DNA from 3 places in the Paenibacillus medicaginis genome. Region 3 is predicted to be linked to each of the others. Evidence: riboswitches for the same ligand, from Rfam matches in the RefSeq annotation. Region 3 holds a riboswitch; each other region holds the start of a gene.

Region 1 (6,379 bases), on a different contig from region 3:
TGAACAGGTGCTGCATAAAGCGATGCTCGTTTTCTGGGAAAAGGGCTATGAAGCAACGAGCATACCCGATTTGGTCAAAGCGATGGGCATCAGCCGATCGAGCATGTATGAAACGTTTGTGGACAAAGAAACGCTGTATGTGCAGGCCTTTAAGCATTATAAGAAGGTTTGGGAGAGGAAGCGGACCCTTCTGCGGCAAGCCACATCTGTAAAAGAGGGAGTCCGCCAGTATTTTGACCTGCATATTGCAGGCGCATATGACGAAGCCTATCCTAAAGGCTGTCTCGTGACAAACACGATCGTCTCGGCCGATTCTCCTCACCAGGAGTTTCACCAATTGACCCGGGAAAGCCTGAATGAGCTTGAGCGGTTATTTTATGAGCTTCTTAAAAAAGGTCAACAGAGCGGAGAAATCAGCCCAGACAAAGACATCAAAGTCCTTACATCCCTATTGCTTCACTTGAACCATGGCATAAACGTTGTGGCCAGATCCACAAGTGACAGGCGAGCGGCTGAAGACATGATAGCTGCGGTCATTGAAATGCTGTAGCTATATTTTTTTTGAATTTTCCGGAACATTCATTCCTGTAAAATGAAATCAAAATGTAAAGGAGCCCTTCTTATGAGTTCAATGGGAAATCAAGCGGTTATAAAATCTGTTCCGACGTGGCTTACGCTTTTTCTGGCCATCTCGTGTGGCATCATTGTGGCTAATTTATATTATGCCCAGCCTTTGGTGGGGGAAATCAGCTCGTCCATCGGGCTATCCTCGGGAGCGGCGGGCCTGATTGTTACTCTGACGCAGATTGGCTACGGCATCGGCCTGCTGTTTGTCGTCCCTTTGGGGGATGTGCTTGAAAATAGGAAGCTGGTGGTAGGGGCACTGTTCCTTACTATACTGTCTTTGCTTACCCTGGCGGCGGCTCCAAGCGCCGCGCTGTTCCTTCTTGCGTCCGCAATGATCGGGATCGGCTCGGTGGCGGCTCAGATTCTGGTGCCGTATGCGGCGCATCTTGCGCCTGACGAATCCCGCGGCAGGGTAGTGGGCAATGTCATGAGCGGTTTGCTGCTGGGCATTATGCTTGCACGCCCGCTGTCCAGCATGGTGGCTGATCTGCTGGGCTGGCGTTCCGTATTCGTTTTATCCTCTGTATTGATTTTTGTCCTGGCTCTCGTTCTGGCCAAGGCGCTTCCTGCCAGAAAGCCGGTGACAAACGAACCTTACTCCAGGCTCATCGGCTCGATGTGGCATCTGCTGAAAACTACGCCAATCCTGCGGCGCCGGGCCATTTATCATGCTGCTGTATTTGGGACCTTCAGCTTGTTCTGGACGACGGTTTCGCTGTTACTGACAGGGCCTGCATTTCATTTTTCACAAATGGAAGTGGCATTGTTTGCCTTAGCGGGAGTATCCGGCGCGATTGCGGCCCCCATCGCAGGCCGTCTGGCAGATCGGGGCTGGATTCGGACGGCGACAGGGCTCGCTTTGGCCGCAGTTATCATTGCACTGGCTCTGCCTTTCATGGTTCATACCCGTTCGGTGTTTACCGTATCCATATTAGTCTTTTCTGCGATTCTTTTGGACATGGGCGTGTCGGCTAATCTGGTTCTCAGCCAGCGTGCGATTTTTGCCCTTGGAGCCGAGGTGCGCAGCCGGTTGAACGGTTTGTTTATGGCTATCTTTTTTGCAGGTGGAGCCCTGGGTTCTGCGGCTGGAGGATGGGCTTATGACCTGGGGGGCTGGAAGGCTGCGTCCGTCATAGGCATTGCACTGCCAGCCATGGCACTGATCTATTATTTTACGGAGAGAAAACAGGTTCAAGAGGCTACAGCATCAAAATAACGTATACCCCCGCCAACACAAGATACAAAATGGAGTAGCGGCGGTCGGTTTTCCAATCCCGGACAGCCATGGCTATAAACAGGACGAACAAGGCATAAGGGGTTATGTTATATTCCACAAAAAATAATGAGCAGATCAGTGCGATCAGTACAGTTCCTACAATTACGTTATACCAAAGAGGATACCTTTTCATTTCACCATCTCCCATTGCTTGTTAAATCTATATTAACATAAGATTAACTCGCCTCCGCAAGAAGTTCCGACTCCGATAATATGGAAGCATCCAACCGGTCAAAGGTACTGCCCCGACCGGTTTTTTTACACGCCATCTTAACCGGGGTTTTCCTCCAATCTGCGTGTAATATGTTTCTCGATACAGCTAACTATGCATTGCGTGTTTACATTTTTGTTTCTTTTATGTTACTTTTATGAACTGCAATTTTTTGTTGGTATATAGCCGCTGCCACCTTCTATCAAAAGGGTTTTTCTTCCATTGACAAAGAGAGGTTGGGTATATTACCCTGATTAAGGTTACAAAATTTTAATATTTGCCGAATTTCATTGTGTTTGAAAACGGGGGAACCATTCCGGGTGAATTATTCTTGTACATAAAAGAGTAAAGGGAACCTTCTACCTAACCCTCAGCTAACTCCGTAGGCGTTGAAGGGAGAACATTTTTTTGAAAAAAGCGATATTGTCGATTTTTGGAGCCGCCGTACTGTTTACATCCGGGGCTGCCACTACACATGCCAGCGAAGCACAAATCAACAGCTATGTTAGTCAGGTTGCAGGTACTCCATACAAATATGGGGGCACCACAACTGCAGGATTCGATTGTTCCGGTTTTATTCTGTACATATTCAACAAGTTTAGTTTGGACTTGCCCCGCACTTCCCAACAGCAGGCTAACGAAGGTGTAGCAGTCGCCAAAGAAGATCTCCGGGCGGGAGACCTGGTGTTTTTTAACACAAGCGGACGCGGCATTTCCCATGCCGGCATCTATGTGGGGAACAATCAGTTTGCCCATTCCTCAAGCAGCCAGGGTGTTACTGTCAGCAGCCTGTCAGAGTCTTATTATCAAAACAGATATGTAACGGCCCGCCGCGTCATCAGCCAGACAAGCTATGCCCAAATGGTGAGCGAAGCGCGTTGAATGGAAAAGGACAAGCCTGAAATTATTTTCAGGCTTGTCCTTTTTTTACTGTCAGGTCATCTGCCTTGCATAGAATGGGAATACTGCATTGACAATCTTCTCCTTCACTACATATAATAAGTTCAAAACACATGAACAATTATTCATATATAGTTATTTGGCTGCCAGGAAGGGGAGAAGCCTAATGGGTACAGCGGTTGAAAAGGTGAAACGGGAGCTTATACTGGAAGGCCTGGACTGTGCGAATTGCGCCATGAAGATTGAGAACGGTGTGAAGAAGCTGGACGGGGTTATGGACTGTTCTGTTAACTTTGTAAGCAAGACACTTACGATGGAAGTGGACAAAACGCATGATCAGGATGTCGTCACAGCAGCCAAGAAAAAAGTGAATCAGTTGGAGCCTCATATTCAGGTCGTGGAGAAGGGGAACGGAGCTGCTGCGAAAGCGGCCATAAGCCATGCGGCTGCACAGCATGGTCATAACCACGATCATGGTCATACTCATGACCACGATCATGCTCACGACCACAGTCACGGGCACAGCCATGATCATGGGGCAGGCAATACGAAACGCATGATCATTCACTTGATTGCAGGTGCCCTTCTAACAGGAGTCGGGCTATTGTCACCTGTTACGGGAGTAGCGGAGTTTGTGCTGTTTACCATCGCTTATCTTATTGTTGGCGGTGACATTGTCCTCAGAGCTGTCAAAAATATCCTCAGAGGCCAGGTGTTTGACGAGCATTTTCTGATGTCTCTCGCCACCATCGGCGCCTTTGCCATTCAGCAGTATCCCGAGGGCGTGGCCGTCATGCTGTTCTATCAGGTAGGTGAGCTGTTCCAGAGCATAGCTGTGAACCGGTCGCGCAAATCCATCAGCAGCCTGATGGATATCCGGCCTGATTATGCCAATCTGCAGATGGGGAATGAGACGAAGCGGGTAGCCCCGGAAGAGGTTCGTGTCGGTGATCTCATCATAGTGAAGCCTGGCGAACGGGTGCCGCTTGACGGCAAAGTGCTGGAGGGCAGAACCGCCATGGACACCTCGGCTTTAACAGGCGAATCCGTGCCGCGCGAGGTCGAGCCCGGGGATGAGGTATTAAGCGGCTTTGTTAACAAAAACGGAGTATTGACCGTTGAGGTTACTAAAAGCTACGGTGAATCCACCGTTTCCAAAATTTTGGAGCTGGTACAAAATGCAAGCAGCAAGAAGGCGCCAACGGAACAGTTTATTACAAAATTCGCACGTTATTATACGCCGGTCGTCGTCATTGTCGCCACCCTGCTGGCTATCGTGCCGCCATTGCTGATCAGTGGTGCCACGTTTTCCGAATGGGTCTACCGTGCTTTGGTATTTCTGGTCATTTCCTGCCCGTGCGCGTTGGTGGTGTCCATTCCGCTCGGATTTTTCGGCGGGATCGGGGCGGCTTCCAGGCAGGGTGTGCTCGTGAAGGGCAGCAACTATCTTGAAGCCCTGAATGATGTAAAATATGTCGTATTCGATAAAACAGGCACCCTTACGAAAGGGGCCTTTACCGTGACCGGGATTTATCCGGCTAACGGGGCAACCCGGGAGGAGCTGCTCCGCAGCGCTGCTTATGCCGAGCTCCATTCCAATCACCCGATTGCCGAATCCATTCGCGCAGCTTATGGGCAAGAGCTGCAGGCGGCGGATGTTCAGGAATATAACGAAATCGCGGGCCACGGCATTCAGGTGCAGTTTGAAGGCAAACAGATTCTGGCCGGCAATGCCAAGCTCATGAACCGGGAGCAGATTCCTTTCAAGACACCTGAAGAACCGGGAACAGTCGTGCACGTAGCTATCGATGGGAGCTATGCGGGGTATATCGTCATTGCGGACGAGATTAAAGAGGATGCGGAACAGACCATCCGCTCCTTGAAAGAGCTGGGCATGAAGAAGACGATCATGCTTACCGGTGATGCGAAAGCTGTTGGTGAGGCCGTAGGCCGGAAGCTTGGTCTGGACGAAGTGCACGCCGAGCTCCTGCCGCAGCATAAGGTAGAGGAGATTGAGAGGCTGGACCGGCAAAAAGCACGCAGGGACAAAATTGCTTTTATCGGTGACGGCATGAATGATACTCCCGTACTGGCGCGGGCCGATGTCGGGATTGCCATGGGCGGATTGGGCTCGGATGCGGCGATTGAGGCTGCGGATATCGTCATTATGACCGACGAGCCTTCCAAGCTGTCATCCGCGATCCATATCGCCAGACGCACACGCCGCATTGTATGGCAGAACATTTTGTTTGCCCTGGGGGTCAAGGCCGTATTTCTCCTGCTGGGAGCCTTCGGCATTGCTTCGATGTGGGAGGCGGTGTTCTCCGATGTCGGGGTTACACTGCTGGCCGTGCTGAATGCCATGAGGGTGCTGCGTACGAAGGAATTAGCGTAAAATTCGCCAGAAAAAACGAAACACAGCATCAATCCGGAGCCAATATGCACCGGTTGATGCTGTGTTTTTTGAAATCGCAAGAAAAACTGCTGCTCAACGCGGTCTGTTTTCTGTGAATGTGCGTCGACATGCGTTTTTCTTACTGGTGGGTAATATGCTGATGGGTTTGCAGGAAAATTTGCTCCACATGAGTATCATCAAGCGAGTAGAATACCGTTTTCCCAACTTTCCGGCGTTTGACGATGCGTAAATTGCGCAAATAGCGAAGCTGGTGCGAGACGGCGGACTGCCCCATATCCAGCAGCACACACAGATCATGCACACACAGCTCCCGCTCAATCAGGGCGTAGATCAGCCTGATCCGGGTCGGATCGCCCAGCGCTTTGAAGATTTCGGCCATTTCAGCAGCCGTTTGTAAATCAACCAGTTTATTTTTTATGCCATCAAGAACTTCCCTGGGTTGATGGCAGTCGTTATTCCAATCTTCCTCGTTTCTCAGTACGGGTTCCACAATCAATCACCTTCCTCAAGTTCAGCCGCTATTATTCATTATACCGAAAAGGCGTAGGATTTACGAATAATTAAGAAACTGAACAGGAAGAAGGCTGGTCGGATTTTTTATGGTTATAGAATTTTAAGATTTCAGCGGAGCTGAACAATTCTATCATCGCAAGAAAAACTATCTCCCAGGTTTTTGTGCGAAAAAACGTACAAACGAGAGTCCGAGCGAGCCCAGTCGCGGGTTTTTGTGCGAAAAAACGTACAAACGAGAGTCCGAGCGAGCCCAGTCGCGGGTTTTTGTGTGAAAAAACGTACAAACGAGAGCCCGAGCGAGCCCAGTCGCGGGTTTTTGTATGAAAAAACGTACAAACGAGATCCCAAGCGAACCCAGTCTAAACGCGGCCTGTCTTCTGTAAATTACGACGATAGACGTTTTTCTTATTTATGTTTTTTTGCCCATACCGAGAAA
Region 2 (6,379 bases), on a different contig from region 3:
CCCGGACGGGAGGATGCGACAAAGTGTTCCATACATTTACACATCCAAATTTGAACAACTTGTGTCGCTTACATGTTACTCCTTTTTATCTTATAATGGAATTGCAATATATTTATTAAATGTTATACCTTTTATGCATATGTCACATGAAAGCCCGTTAGCACCCTTCTGATCCGGCCATAACGCCGAAAATTCAGCAGAAAGGAACCCTATTTCATGTTTGAAGAAATGAACGCCTATGCCGTCGTAGTTGAGCAGTCCAGCCTGAATAAAGCCTCAAAGCTGTTAAATTTGTCACAGCCTGCCTTGTCCCGTAAAATCGCCAAGCTGGAAGAGGAACTGGGAGTCAAGCTGTTCAACCGCCGCGGAAAACGCCTGGAGCTCACTTCTCCCGGCCGGTTCGTATACACCTTTGCCCTGGAGCAGCGGCAGCGGCAAATCCGCTTCCTGCAAAAGCTGTCACAGTATAAAAACGAAGGCGGGACCGAGCTGACACTCGGGGCGAGCCTTACAACGATTCAAACAACCCTGCCCACGCTGGTGGAGGCCTTCATGAACAAACATCCGCACACCGAGCTCAAGCTGCTGACAGGCAAGACACATGAGATCGTCGGTTTTGTGCGGGACAAGAAGGCTGATGCGGGCATTGTTGGCTCTGCCATTGAAGAACCGGGCCTGAGCTGTATCCCCCTGTTTGACGACCATCTGGAACTGGTCGTTCCGGCCGGCCATCCGTTGACTGCACAAAGCGGCATGATCGGGATGGCCAATCTGCAGAGCCTGCCGATGATCACCTTCTCCAAAGGCACCTGGTACAGGCGGTTGACCGACGAATTGTTCCAGTTAAGCGGAATTATGCCCGATATCCGTATGGAAATCGACTCCTTCGAGGCGATCGTCCGGCTGCTGCCGACCTGCAAGGCCGCCGCGCTGCTGCCGAAGTCTTATCTGCGTCCCGAGCTGTTGCGGGATAACGGCCTGGTGGCGCTCTATATTCCGGAGCTGAAGGAGACCCGGCGCACAACCTGCCTCATCTATTCCGAGACCGCCGAGCACGGTCCGACGGCCAGACAATGGATCGGGGAAACCCGCGCCTCCTTTGCCGGGTACCGGATGGTGTGAGGTAAAAGGTGTACGGCTCCGAGACGCTCCGAAAACGAAGCATTCCTACAATCGCTGTTGACCCTTCGGGCCAAAGGCGACCGCTTCGCTTTTCCGGAATTGCTTCGTCTTCTCCGCTGGTATCGTGCATACCCCTCTTACAAGAAAAGTAAGAAGAAAGGTCAAGGACAGGGAAGACTCCCTTTGTCCTTGACCTTGTTTCCTATTTCTAATTCTTCATCCGCAATCCGAGCAAAGTCGTTGCTTTTAGGGAGCTTGTTATGGGTACTGTCAACTTCTTACCCTAGCCTATCGGCGCTTTGCCTGTTTTTCATTCCCTCGCTTGAAATTGCCTGTTACCTTGGCCATAATCAACTGCTCTTCTTTGCTGTCGTTGGCAGTAGCGATTCGCTGCAGGAACTTTTCACTGTCTTTTCCTTGCAAAATCATCACTTGTCTGCCTTGCCAGTACAGAATCACTTTTTGGTCCTTCGTGCTGCGGTAGGAAAATACTTCTTCCTCCAACCGGCCTCGTTTACCGATGTTATTGTCCAAGTTATCCCCACTTATTTTTTAATGAATACGTATAGAATAGACAGAATGATTACTGGTTCACGACCTCTTCCTCGAAACGTCCGATATTATTGTTCGTGCCGATGATGACCATGATGTCATCGCAGTGAACCTTATCCATTGCTGTAGGCGCAATCAGCACCCCGTTGCTGGTGTGAATGGCCACGATGCTGCAGCCGAAACGGGTCCGTGTATTCAGCTCAGACAGCGTTTTGCCGTTCAGGCATGCCGGCACATTCAGTTCCGCAATGGTGTAGTCCTTGGAAAGCTGCAGATAATCAAGCAGATTGGGGGTGACCAGCTGGTGGGCGACCCGTATGCCCATATCCCGTTCCGGATACACGATACGGTCCACCCCCAGCTTTTCCAGCGCCCTTCCGTGCAGCTTGGAGATCGCTTTGGCCACCACGGTCTTGATGCCCAGTTCCTTCAATAGAATAGTAGCGAGAATGCTCATCTGAATATCATCTCCGATCGCCACGATGCCGCAATCCATATTGCGGACTCCGATGGAGCGGAGCAACTGTTCATCGGTGGCATCGCCGGTCACCACATGGGTCAGATACTCACTCATTTCTTCCACGACATCTTCATCCCTGTCGATGCCAAGCACCTCATATCCCATTTCCATAAGCTGCATTGCCAGGCTGGAGCCAAAACGTCCCAAACCGATAACCACGAACTGCTGAATTTTCATTGCTGATCTGTAACTCCCTTATCCTATAATCATTTTGCCTTCCGGGTGGCGATAAAGCTCCTTGCTCTGCTTTTTGCCCAAAGCATAAGCAAGCGTGATCGGTCCGAGTCTGCCCGCAAACATCGTGAAACTGATCAATATTTTGCCGATCACCGATAAATCCGGCGTCAGCCCCATGGAAAGCCCGACTGTTCCGAATGCAGAGGTCGTTTCGAACAGAATCATCAGAAAATGACGATCCTCTGTAGTCGTCAAGATCATCGTAACAGCTATCACGAGAAAAAGGGCGAGCAGTGTAATCGTGAGTGCTTTCAAAATACGATCCTGAGCCAGACGGTAACGGTAAATCACGATATCTTCCCTTCCGCGAATCATGGACACAACAGCTCCAGCCATGATCGTAAAGGTTGTCGTTTTGATGCCGCCCCCCGTTGAGCCTGGAGACGCACCGATAAACATCAATATAATAATGAAAAACTGCGTGGCCTGACGGAGTCCCGCAATATCCAGCGTATTGGCGCCCGCCGTACGCGGCGTAACCGACTGGAACAGCGATCCCAGGATTTTGCCTGACCAGGGAAGGCTGCCCAGCGTCTTCGGATTCGTGAATTCAAAAACAAAGATGACCAGCGCACCTGTAACAATAAGCACCGCTGTCGCTGTAAGCACAACCTTGGTGTGCAGGGAAAGCTTCTTTCTCTTGCGGTATTCCACCAAATCCGACATGACGACAAACCCGATACCGCCGGTAACGATCAAAAACATGGCTGTAAAGTTGATAACCGGATCGTTGACGTATAACGTCAAGCTGCGGAATTCGCCAAACAGATCAAAACCCGCATTGTTGAACATCGAAATGGCATGCCACACCCCGAAATAAATAGCTCTGCCTACAGGCATGTCAAAGGACCAGCGGACCGCGAACACCACGGCACACACTGCTTCTATGGTCAGCGAGTACAACAGCACCTTGCGGATCAGGGCGACAATGCCCTCCATGGAGGTCTGATTCATCGCTTCTTGAAGAATCAGCCGCTCCTTCAGCGAAATTCTGCGTTTGAACACAAGAGCCAGCAAGGTAGCCATTGTCATGAAGCCAAGGCCTCCGATCTGAATTAACAGCGCGAGGACGACCTGACCGAACACCGTGAAATGCGTGCCTGTATCCACAACGACCAGACCGGTCACACAAGTAGCCGACGTTGCGGTGAACAAGGCGTCAATAAAAGGCAGTGGCACCCCCGACGTATTGGAGATTGGCAGCATAAGCAGTCCTGCACCGAGCAAAATAATAAGGGCAAAACCGCTCACGAGAATGCGCGGAGGGGAAAGGCGCAGCCATTTCAATTTGGGAATTATCATTATACACCTCTAGAAAAAGTCATTAAAAAAAGACACCGGAAAACCAAGTGCCTGACCAGGTTCCTGCCTGCAGCCTACGAGGTTAGCTGACGGATTCGGGCCGCAGAAATCGCCCTATTCAGACCCGGCCCATGACCAGGTGCGAAATTCACCCCAATTAAATGGTTCCCCCGTATTCATAACGAAATTCGGCTTGTATGCAATTGCAAACAAATTATAAACCTTCTCCTTGTACATCACAAAAGATGCTTTTCATGAAAAAGGCTCAAATAACGCCAATTCAGAGCAAAAGAAGCGTTCCAGCTCTCATGAATCCTACATTATTGTATTCTTTCATCTTTTTCATCGCATTTACACACGCTCATGAAGCGATGACGGTCCATTCATCCCCTTCCTGCAAAGGAAAGGAACTTCTCACGGAAAGATGTTAAAATGGTCCATATGAAGGAGGTATTAGATGAATCCCATCGGAAAACCGGTTAAATTAACCGCTGATTTCAAGAAGCTGAGCACCCTGGGCATCATCGGCCTCGCCGTGTTTCTGCTGCTGCAGGTACTGCTGCCGGTTCTCGCATCCTTAAGCCAGAATCAGCCAGGGGAGGCAATCAGCAAACAGAAGGCTGTTGAGCGCGCAGAAGGCTTTGCCAAGTCCGTTTTGGGTTTTAAAGAGTCGGCAGGGGAAATGCCCGCTCCCGCCTATGAAGCACACGCCGAACTGTACGGGTATCTTTCCAAAGAGCAGCTTATCCCTGAATACAATCGGAAGTGGGGCGGGAAGTATCCTTACGAATTTTACCGGGTCAGCCTTCCCGACCCGGCGCAGGACCACACCGTCATGGTTGATGTCGGTCTGCAGACGGGGAAGCCTGTCGGTTTTATTATTCAAAACGGAGACGGATTTTATAACAACACCGAAGCTCTTCCTGACGGTGAAACCCGGAGCGGACTGCTGCGGGCGTACGAAGAAGGTATGCCGCTTGCAGATAAAAAGGCTTTGGCTGCCCCTTTACTGAAGCAAATGGGGTATAACACGGAAAATCTAACCGTTGAGACCAGGGAAAGTGAGCCTGGACTTACCTATTCGGACGAAGGAAGCAAGATCGGGGATGCTATGCTTCAGGTCAGACTGACGTTTGAAAACGGGGGTGTCCGCTCTCTGGAGTCCTCCTTTGCCGTTCCTTCTTCCCATACGGAATATGTCGATCAACAGACGAAACTTGCCAACCTTTTGTACTATATCGGCTACATGCTGTTTTCCTTCGTGCTCGGTGTGCTTGCCGTGGTGTACAGCAGCTTGACCCGGCGTCATACCTCGTTTACCCGCGGTATTATTCTGAGCTTCGTTTATTTTGCCATTTCGGTGCTGACTCTGCTCAACATGATGCCTTATTTGCAAGCCCAATCCGCCAACAGCGACGTCCTGATCTTCGGCATCGGTCTGCAAATCATCTTTAATCTGATGATGGGAGTTATCATTTACTTCTCCTTTGTAGGAGGCAACGGGCTTTGGAAAACAGCTGGACTCAACCCGTGGCCGCGTGCAAAGGAGCCTGGATACGGAGTGTATGTGCTGCGCAGCATGGGCGCCGGATATGTGTGGGCTTTCATCCTGCTTGGGGTTCAGTCCGTCATCTTTGTCATTCTCAACCTGCTGATCGGCAGCTGGTCCACCATCGATGAAACGCAGTCGCCGTATAACATGACCTACGCCTGGCTGCTGCCGATCATGGCCTGGATGGCGGGAATCGGAGAAGAAGCGCTTTACAGGCTGTTCGGCATCCCGATGCTGAGAAAGATCGTGCGCAGCACGCTGGCCGCCAGCGCCCTCAGCTCACTGATCTGGGCGTTCGGACATACCCTGTACCCGATTTATCCTGTCATCACCCGTCCGATCGAGCTGCTGTTCCTCGGGCTGCTGTTCAGCTTTATTTTCCTTAGATACGGCTTCATTACCGCCATGTTCAGTCATGTCATATTTGACAGCATTCTGATGGGCATCAGCCTGATGTCGATGGGAGATGTCGTCAACATCACCGTAGGAGCTATCGGGATGGTGCTGCCCGCTGTAGTCGGCTATGTGGTGTATCTCTTCAATCCCACTAAAAAAGAGAAGCCGTTTATTACGACTCCTCATCCTGAAGGGCAGCTATAATTTGTGTGGCGAGCTTGTCGCCGATCGAGAGAGGCCGGAAATCTTCAACACTGGCCTCTCTTATTTTTTTAATGGAGCCGAAATGCTTAAGCAGCAGCTTGCGCCGTTTTTCCCCAATGCCCGGAATTGAATCCAGTCTGGAGGTCACCATGGACTTGCCGCGCTGCTCCCTGTGAAACGTAATGGCGAAGCGGTGAACCTCTTCCTGGATGCGCTGTAGCAGGTAAAACTCCTCACTGTTGCGCGGAAGTGCCACCGTCTCCGGCGGATCGCCGACGAGCAGCTGGGACGTCTTGTGCTTGGCATCCTTGACGAGACCGCATACCGGGATGAACAGCCCCAGCTCGTTCTGCAGCACATCCACCGCAGCCGAAATCTGGCCGCGCCCGCCGTCCACCACAATGAGATCGGGCATCTCCAGATTTTCCTTCAGCACCCGTTCATAACGGCGGCGGATAACCTCACGCATCGTTTCATAATCATCCGGTCCCTGT
Region 3 (6,379 bases):
CCCGCTTTGGTTCCGGCCGTCTGAAATCAAGCATGGCAGAACGGATGTTTATTTATAGCCTGCTTCCAGCAACAGCGTGCTCAGACGCGCGAACTCTTCGATGCTGAGCGTTTCTCCCCTTCTGGAGGGTTCAATGTCTGCGGACCGCAAAAGGGGCTCTAACGCATCCTTATTCTCTTTTGTGAAGAATCGGCTCTTCAGGTTGTTAGCAATCGTTTTGCGCCGTTGCGCGAAGGCAGACTGCACGACTTCAAAAAAATGCTTTTCGTCCGGAACCTGGACCGGTGGCTCCGGTCTTACACGCAGCCGGATAACCGCCGATTCCACATTGGGCTGCGGAATGAATACGGTGTGCGGCACAATGCAGACCAGCTCCGGCTCACTGTAATACTGCACCGCTATGCTCAAGCTGCCATAATCCTTGGAGCCTGGAGCCGCGGCCATTCGTTCAGCTACCTCCTTTTGAATCATGACGACGATATTCTCCAGAGGCAGCTTGTCCTCCAGCAGCTTCATCAAGATGGGAGTTGTGACGTAATAAGGCAGATTGGCTACCACGCTGACCTTTTCCACATCCGCAAAGTCCTCCGCGAACACTTCTTTAAGGTCCAGCTTCAGCACGTCCCCGTGACGTACGCGCACCTGGTCGTACGGTGCCATAACTTCGTCCAGAATGGGCAGAAGCCGCTGATCGATCTCCACAGCCGTTACGCACTTGGCCGAACGGGCCAGCCGCTCCGTCAGCGCTCCAATGCCCGGCCCGATCTCAAGCGCTCCCTTGGTCTCATCCAATCCGGCGGCAGCCACGATTTTTTGCAATATATTCTGGTCAACCAGAAAATTCTGTCCCAGACTCTTCTTGAACGAGAAACCGTGCCTCTGAATGATCTCCTTGGTCCGGCGGGGAGTCGCAATATCTTCAAGACCCTTCATGTCCATCACAATCCTTCGCTTTCAATTTGCTGTAATGCCGCCGCGAACTCCTCGCGGCTGATTTGGAACATCGTCAGCCGCTTATGAAGCTGCTTGCCGTTGCAATAACCGATGCCCAGGATGTTGCCTAACGTCATCCTGCGGGAGGCCGCCCGTGGATGTGTGATCATGCCCGCGTCAATAAGGTCCTCCCAATCGATCAGGGGGCGCGCATCCTCTACCGTAGTATGAACTCTGGCGAGTGCGTGACGGATCGCTTCGGGAGAAGCATTCTCCACCCCGATATCCCCTTTCCGGGTCGCTTCCGCCTCAGGAATAAATGCCTGCTTGCACCCCGGCACCCTGGAGGCAATAATCTTGCGAATCCGCTCCCCGGCGTGATCCGGATCGGTCAGGATAATGATCCCCCGCCGCTTCTGAGCCATGGCAATTTTGCGAATCGTCGTGGCATTGATGGCAGAACCGCCGGTTTCAATCGTGTCGGCCTGGACCGCCCTTTTGATGGCCACCGTATCATCCCGGCCCTCCACTACGATGACTTCCTTAATCATGAATCTATCTTCCTTCCCGATGCTCTCATCCCGAGCTTGGCATTTAGCACAAAATAAAAATAAGAAGAGGATGATCCTCCCCTTCTTAGCATGGCATCTTTATGTTCTTAATACTATCCTAACCAGCGATTGAATTACAAGCTCCAACATTTCCGCCTGCGGTTAATTCAACTCCGGTTTGACCGGACCGATGACATACACTGTCATTCCTGTTTTACGGCCAAAATTCATCGCCTGATTCAAACTCTCATAATACACATCGATTTTGTTGCCTTTTATGGCGCCGCCAGTATCCTCAGCACGACGGAAGCCAAGACCTTCAATATATACCCACCAGCCTATTGGGATGACATTAGGGTCCACGGCAATGGTGCGTCCTTCAGTAACGCGTGTGCCGGAGGATGTCCGGGTGCCTATGCCAGGCTGCTGTGCGGAGTAAGCCGTCATGGATACATTGCTTAAAACTTTTGTATATTTAAATTCTATTCCTACCCGGCTAATCGTATTGGCACCGGCCGTCTTTGCGGAACCGGAAGGTCCGATAGATGCCGCCAGTACAACAGGTTTCTTCTTCGTACCTACTGCAATAACCTTGTCAACACGATTCGTAGCAACTTCTTTGCTTACCATACGCTTTGAAATCAGTTTCCCGTCATGATACACCTTCTCAATATTCTGGACCATGACTCCATCCTTGCCGCTCACCAAGGTGCGATTATCTCCCTTGTACAAGCTTGGATCAGCCGTCTTGACGACTCTGTAAGGAATCTCTGCCTTTTGTTGAACCTTCTGCTTCGTAACACGAACAATTTTTATATCCATGTTAGAAGAGATTCTGGTATCCGGTGAGGGGGAAACCTTATCTTCCGGTGACAATTCGTAGCCCAAGGTTCGAATAGCGTCTTCTACTGTATTTTCGGTGGTGTACAGCTGTTTGGTTTCATAGCCTGCGGATACGTTCACTGGCGCAGCCCGTTTAATGACTACCCGCTCCCCATTCTGTACAGCTCCGTTCACCGGCATGGAAATCTTGTCATGGGGTGCCAGTGTAATAGAATGCTCCTCCAGAACATCCTGCAAACTTTCTCCGCGGGTCTCAACCGCTTTCGTCTGACCGTTGATGACCAGAACCACTTGTTTCTTTGTCTGCGTGTACACCAGAATAGAGATTGTGATTGTTAGTGCGATTAGAAAAATAGCGACCAATGATGCATGGCGCAATTTTTCATGCCTCCATCGCAACGCGTAAGACATGCTGGATGAGCGTGACTCATGGGTCTCCCCTTGTTGGAAAATTCCCACTTCTCCGTCCTCCTTCATAGCCTCGCCGTCTGAGAGTAATACATGATTGAAGTTGACGCGACTATACCAGATTTTCTACAAGACAAGCCTGACTGCAACCTGCCCTGCATCATGTTCCCGTCTTCGCAGCATGGCGCCCCCCTTTACTGCTTCATAACTCCGTTATGTAACAGTATGTGGGCAGATTCTCCCATATTCATAAACTAAAAAAGTCAAGAAAGAGTTAAGAGAGCTCTTTCGTGACTTCCGTCAATGACATATGCGGAAAATCCATACACGAGGTAGCTTCTCTCTTGATACGCTTACGGGGTTAGCTGTCGGATTCGGACGTAGAGAGTCGCCCTAGTTCAGGTCACCCGCTCATGGCGGCTGCCTTCACATTCACCCCTAAGACCCAGAAAAGAAATCGAACTATGACGTCCGGCATAAGCGAAGGTACATGCACACGACAATACGTCTATGTCTGTACGCTCTCCTTATGGCCTGCCACCATATCGGTTCCCCCGTTCTCCATAACAGAGATTAAGCGAGACTGGTTCATGAAATGAACTACTGAATTTGCCGCTTTACACAGCATCAATAATTCACTGAAACGATGATATCCTGTTTACATGCATGTTGTAAAGCAGCTTTCAAGTGCTTTTCTCTAAATAATCGGTTAAAATATTGTAATAATCGCGGTTTTCCCGGAACATTTTTATGTTTAGCTCTGTCTAGGATACTTTTTTAATGATTTATCTCTCATTCTCTCCGTATGTAAAATCGTTCCAGCCCATTTTTGGTGGTGATCGCCGCCAATTCCTCGACGGAAATTCCCTTGATTTGGGCAGCTGCCTCAGCCACCAATCTCACATAGGCCGACTCGTTTCGTTTGCCTCTGAAGGGATGGGGAGTCAGATAAGGGGAATCGGTTTCAATCAATAAGCGATCCAGCGGCACCTGCGCCAAAACCTCTTTCGGCTGACGCGCATTTTTGAATGTAATCGGGCCTCCAAAGGACAAATGAAATTCCATATTCAGACATAATTTAGCAATTTCCCAGCTGCCAGAGAACGAATGCATAATTCCTCCAACCTCATGCGCTTTCTCTTCACGCAAAATTTTCACGATATCCTCGTGCGCATCGCGGTTGTGAATGACAATCGGCATCCCCAGCTCCCGGGCAAGTCCGATTTGCTGGCGCAGCACCCGCTGCTGAACATCCTTCGGAGAAGTATCCCAATGGTAATCCAGTCCAATTTCCCCAATGGCTACGACCTTCTCATGCTTGCAAAGCGATGCAATCCATTCCAAGTCCCCATCCTGCATGGTGATGGCATCAACGGGATGCCATCCGACAGCAGCATAAATAAAATCATAAGTTTCAGCAAGCTCCATTGTACTGGGAATAGTCTCTCTATTAAACCCGACATTGACCATTCGTGTAACTCCCGCTTCGACGGCGTTTGATATGATTTGCTCTCTGTCTTCGTTAAATGACGGCGAATCAAGATGGGTATGCGTATCAAATAATTCCAAGGATTGTTCCTCCTTAATTGGTTTTAATTTAGATTAATTTCTTTCTTTGGCAATTTTCAATTTTTGCAATCTTCTATATCATGATGCTTAGATTAAAAACAAATGATTTGAAGGTTATTTTACAAACAATTTCTGGATGTCGGGCGGCAGCTTATCCTTAATTTGCTCCAATTTATTTTGCGGGTAATACAGATGGTATTTTCCCCGGTGAATACCGCTGATTGAGCGTACGATATCCGACACTTCAGATATTTCGCGCACACCGCCCTCCCGGCCAAGCAGCAAAATCTGATTCTCTGTCGATCCGTCCTTCCGGAATACATCATAAGGAAGGTCTGTCGGAAAATCAATTTCCAAGTCATAGTCGGGGTGAAGTCCAGCCTTCGCAAGGGCGGCCCGCAAATCGTCAATCATACTCCTATCCATAGAGTCGATTTGCACATATTTATATAGCCTGCGATCCATAAAACGCGAACACAGGTCGCTCAGAACAGGGTCCTCTTCCTGCTTCCATAAATTAAATACAGTTTGTATCAGGGATTCATCCAGCATTAAATACTGGCTGACTGTCAGATCTCCGCGGATTAAGTCGGGAAGAGGATCAAGCAGAAATCCGAAGGCATACCCCTGATTCATTAGCTCCTTGGCTCTCCGGAAAATGAGCCGCAGTATAATTTCCGAGCTGCGGGTCACCGGATGAAAATAAATTTGCCAGTACATTTGGTAACGGGACATCAGGTAGTCTTCCACAGCATGCATTCCCGAGTCCTTGACGACAATACGGCCCTTATGAGGGCGAAGCAGGCGCAGAATGCGGTCAAGGTCGATGGTGCCGTAATTAACTCCTGTCTGGTAGGCGTCCCGCAGCAGATAATCCATTCTGTCCGCATCCAGCGGACTCGTTACCAAATTGACTACGATCGGTTTATCGTAGGTTTTTGAGATCACGGCAGCGACCTTTTCCGGAAACCCGGGTTCAACCTGGCAAAGGACCGTATTGATCTCCGTGTCTCCCAAAATAATACGGCAGGTCCAATCCTCGTGATTCATGCCGAAGGCTTCTTCGATGGAATGGGAGAACGGGCCATGCCCCAAATCATGCAGCAGGGCGGCACATAAGGTGACCAGTTTTTCTTCCTTGGGCCAGTCTGTATATTCACCGCGTTCAAATTGGGAAATGATGCGGCGTGTAATCTCATATACGCCCAGGGAGTGAGAGAAACGGCTGTGTTCAGCACCATGAAAAGTTAAATAGGAAGTTCCAAGCTGACGAATCCGGCGCAGCCTCTGAAACTCAGAAGTATTAATCAAACGCCAGATGACAACATCCTGAACGTGAATGTAATTGTGGACCGGATCTTTAAACACTTTCTCTTCCGTAAGCGGCTGCTGCATCAGATTCATTTGGCCTTAGCTCCTTGAAAATAGGATATATGTAACCGATGTAAAACATAGGTATGTGTCGCAGGAATTCGACATCTTTTGTCGAATTTCGTCTTATTTTATACTATTAATGATTTCCAAATCGACATACTCATTATAATATATTTTATAATATTAATTGTTGATTCCTAGTCATATTAGCAGGTTTGATTTTGAAAATTTAGGTTTCATGCCTAACTTTTAGGTTGACTGATTTGGGAATCGTTGGTATAGTTAAATTCAGAAAACAGAAAATAATGTCGAATGATGACAATTGAAATTTTCTATATGGCGAGAGGAGCCTGATTTATTATGATGAAATCTACTGGTATTGTAAGAAAAGTTGATGAGCTTGGACGTGTCGTTATTCCGATCGAGCTGCGCCGCACACTGGGCATTGGCGAGAAGGATGCCCTGGAAATTTACGTTGACGGTGAGCGCATTATGCTCAAAAAATACGAGCCTGCCTGCATCTTTTGCGGCAATGCGGAAAACGTTACTTACTTCAAAGGTAAAATTGTTTGCAACGAATGTATTTCCGAAATCCCAACACCTGTGACAAAATAAGATTTATAGTATATAATTAAAACCAACAACCAACTGTTAATTCTAACCTTTTCATATCTCCTTTGCTGCCTTCCGCGTTGATTTCT

What was found. Region 3 has a riboswitch for cyclic di-AMP ahead of ACE5LO_RS21910 (resuscitation-promoting factor). Riboswitches for the same ligand answer to the same signal wherever they lie in the genome.
Region 1: linked by a shared signal. The riboswitch ahead of ACE5LO_RS15960 (C40 family peptidase) and the one ahead of ACE5LO_RS21910 (resuscitation-promoting factor) in region 3 are both predicted to bind cyclic di-AMP.
Region 2: linked by a shared signal. The riboswitch ahead of ACE5LO_RS15280 (TrkH family potassium uptake protein) and the one ahead of ACE5LO_RS21910 (resuscitation-promoting factor) in region 3 are both predicted to bind cyclic di-AMP.

Annotation. Positions count from the first base shown of each region.
Region 1 is NZ_JBHIRY010000015.1:88,963-95,341, reverse strand. It holds gene ACE5LO_RS15975 (TetR/AcrR family transcriptional regulator) at 1-550, shown strand, start outside; gene ACE5LO_RS15970 (MFS transporter) at 623-1,843, shown strand; gene ACE5LO_RS15965 (hypothetical protein) at 1,827-2,036, opposite strand; cyclic di-AMP (ydaO/yuaA leader) riboswitch at 2,383-2,518, shown strand; gene ACE5LO_RS15960 (C40 family peptidase) at 2,523-2,996, shown strand; gene ACE5LO_RS15955 (heavy metal translocating P-type ATPase) at 3,181-5,409, shown strand; gene ACE5LO_RS15950 (ArsR/SmtB family transcription factor) at 5,549-5,920, opposite strand; gene ACE5LO_RS15945 (hypothetical protein) at 6,349-6,379, opposite strand, start outside.
Region 2 is NZ_JBHIRY010000014.1:84,033-90,411, forward strand. It holds gene ACE5LO_RS15265 (LysR family transcriptional regulator) at 217-1,122, shown strand; gene ACE5LO_RS15270 (hypothetical protein) at 1,411-1,656, opposite strand; gene ACE5LO_RS15275 (potassium channel family protein) at 1,706-2,371, opposite strand; gene ACE5LO_RS15280 (TrkH family potassium uptake protein) at 2,390-3,733, opposite strand; cyclic di-AMP (ydaO/yuaA leader) riboswitch at 3,790-3,937, opposite strand; gene ACE5LO_RS15285 (CPBP family intramembrane glutamic endopeptidase) at 4,191-5,885, shown strand; gene uvrC (excinuclease ABC subunit UvrC) at 5,854-6,379, opposite strand, start outside.
Region 3 is NZ_JBHIRY010000028.1:9,304-15,682, reverse strand. It holds gene rsmA (16S rRNA (adenine(1518)-N(6)/adenine(1519)-N(6))-dimethyltransferase RsmA) at 49-933, opposite strand; gene rnmV (ribonuclease M5) at 939-1,484, opposite strand; gene ACE5LO_RS21910 (resuscitation-promoting factor) at 1,647-2,786, opposite strand; cyclic di-AMP (ydaO/yuaA leader) riboswitch at 3,070-3,325, opposite strand; gene ACE5LO_RS21905 (TatD family hydrolase) at 3,528-4,304, opposite strand; gene ACE5LO_RS21900 (HD domain-containing protein) at 4,419-5,699, opposite strand; gene ACE5LO_RS21895 (AbrB/MazE/SpoVT family DNA-binding domain-containing protein) at 6,039-6,293, shown strand.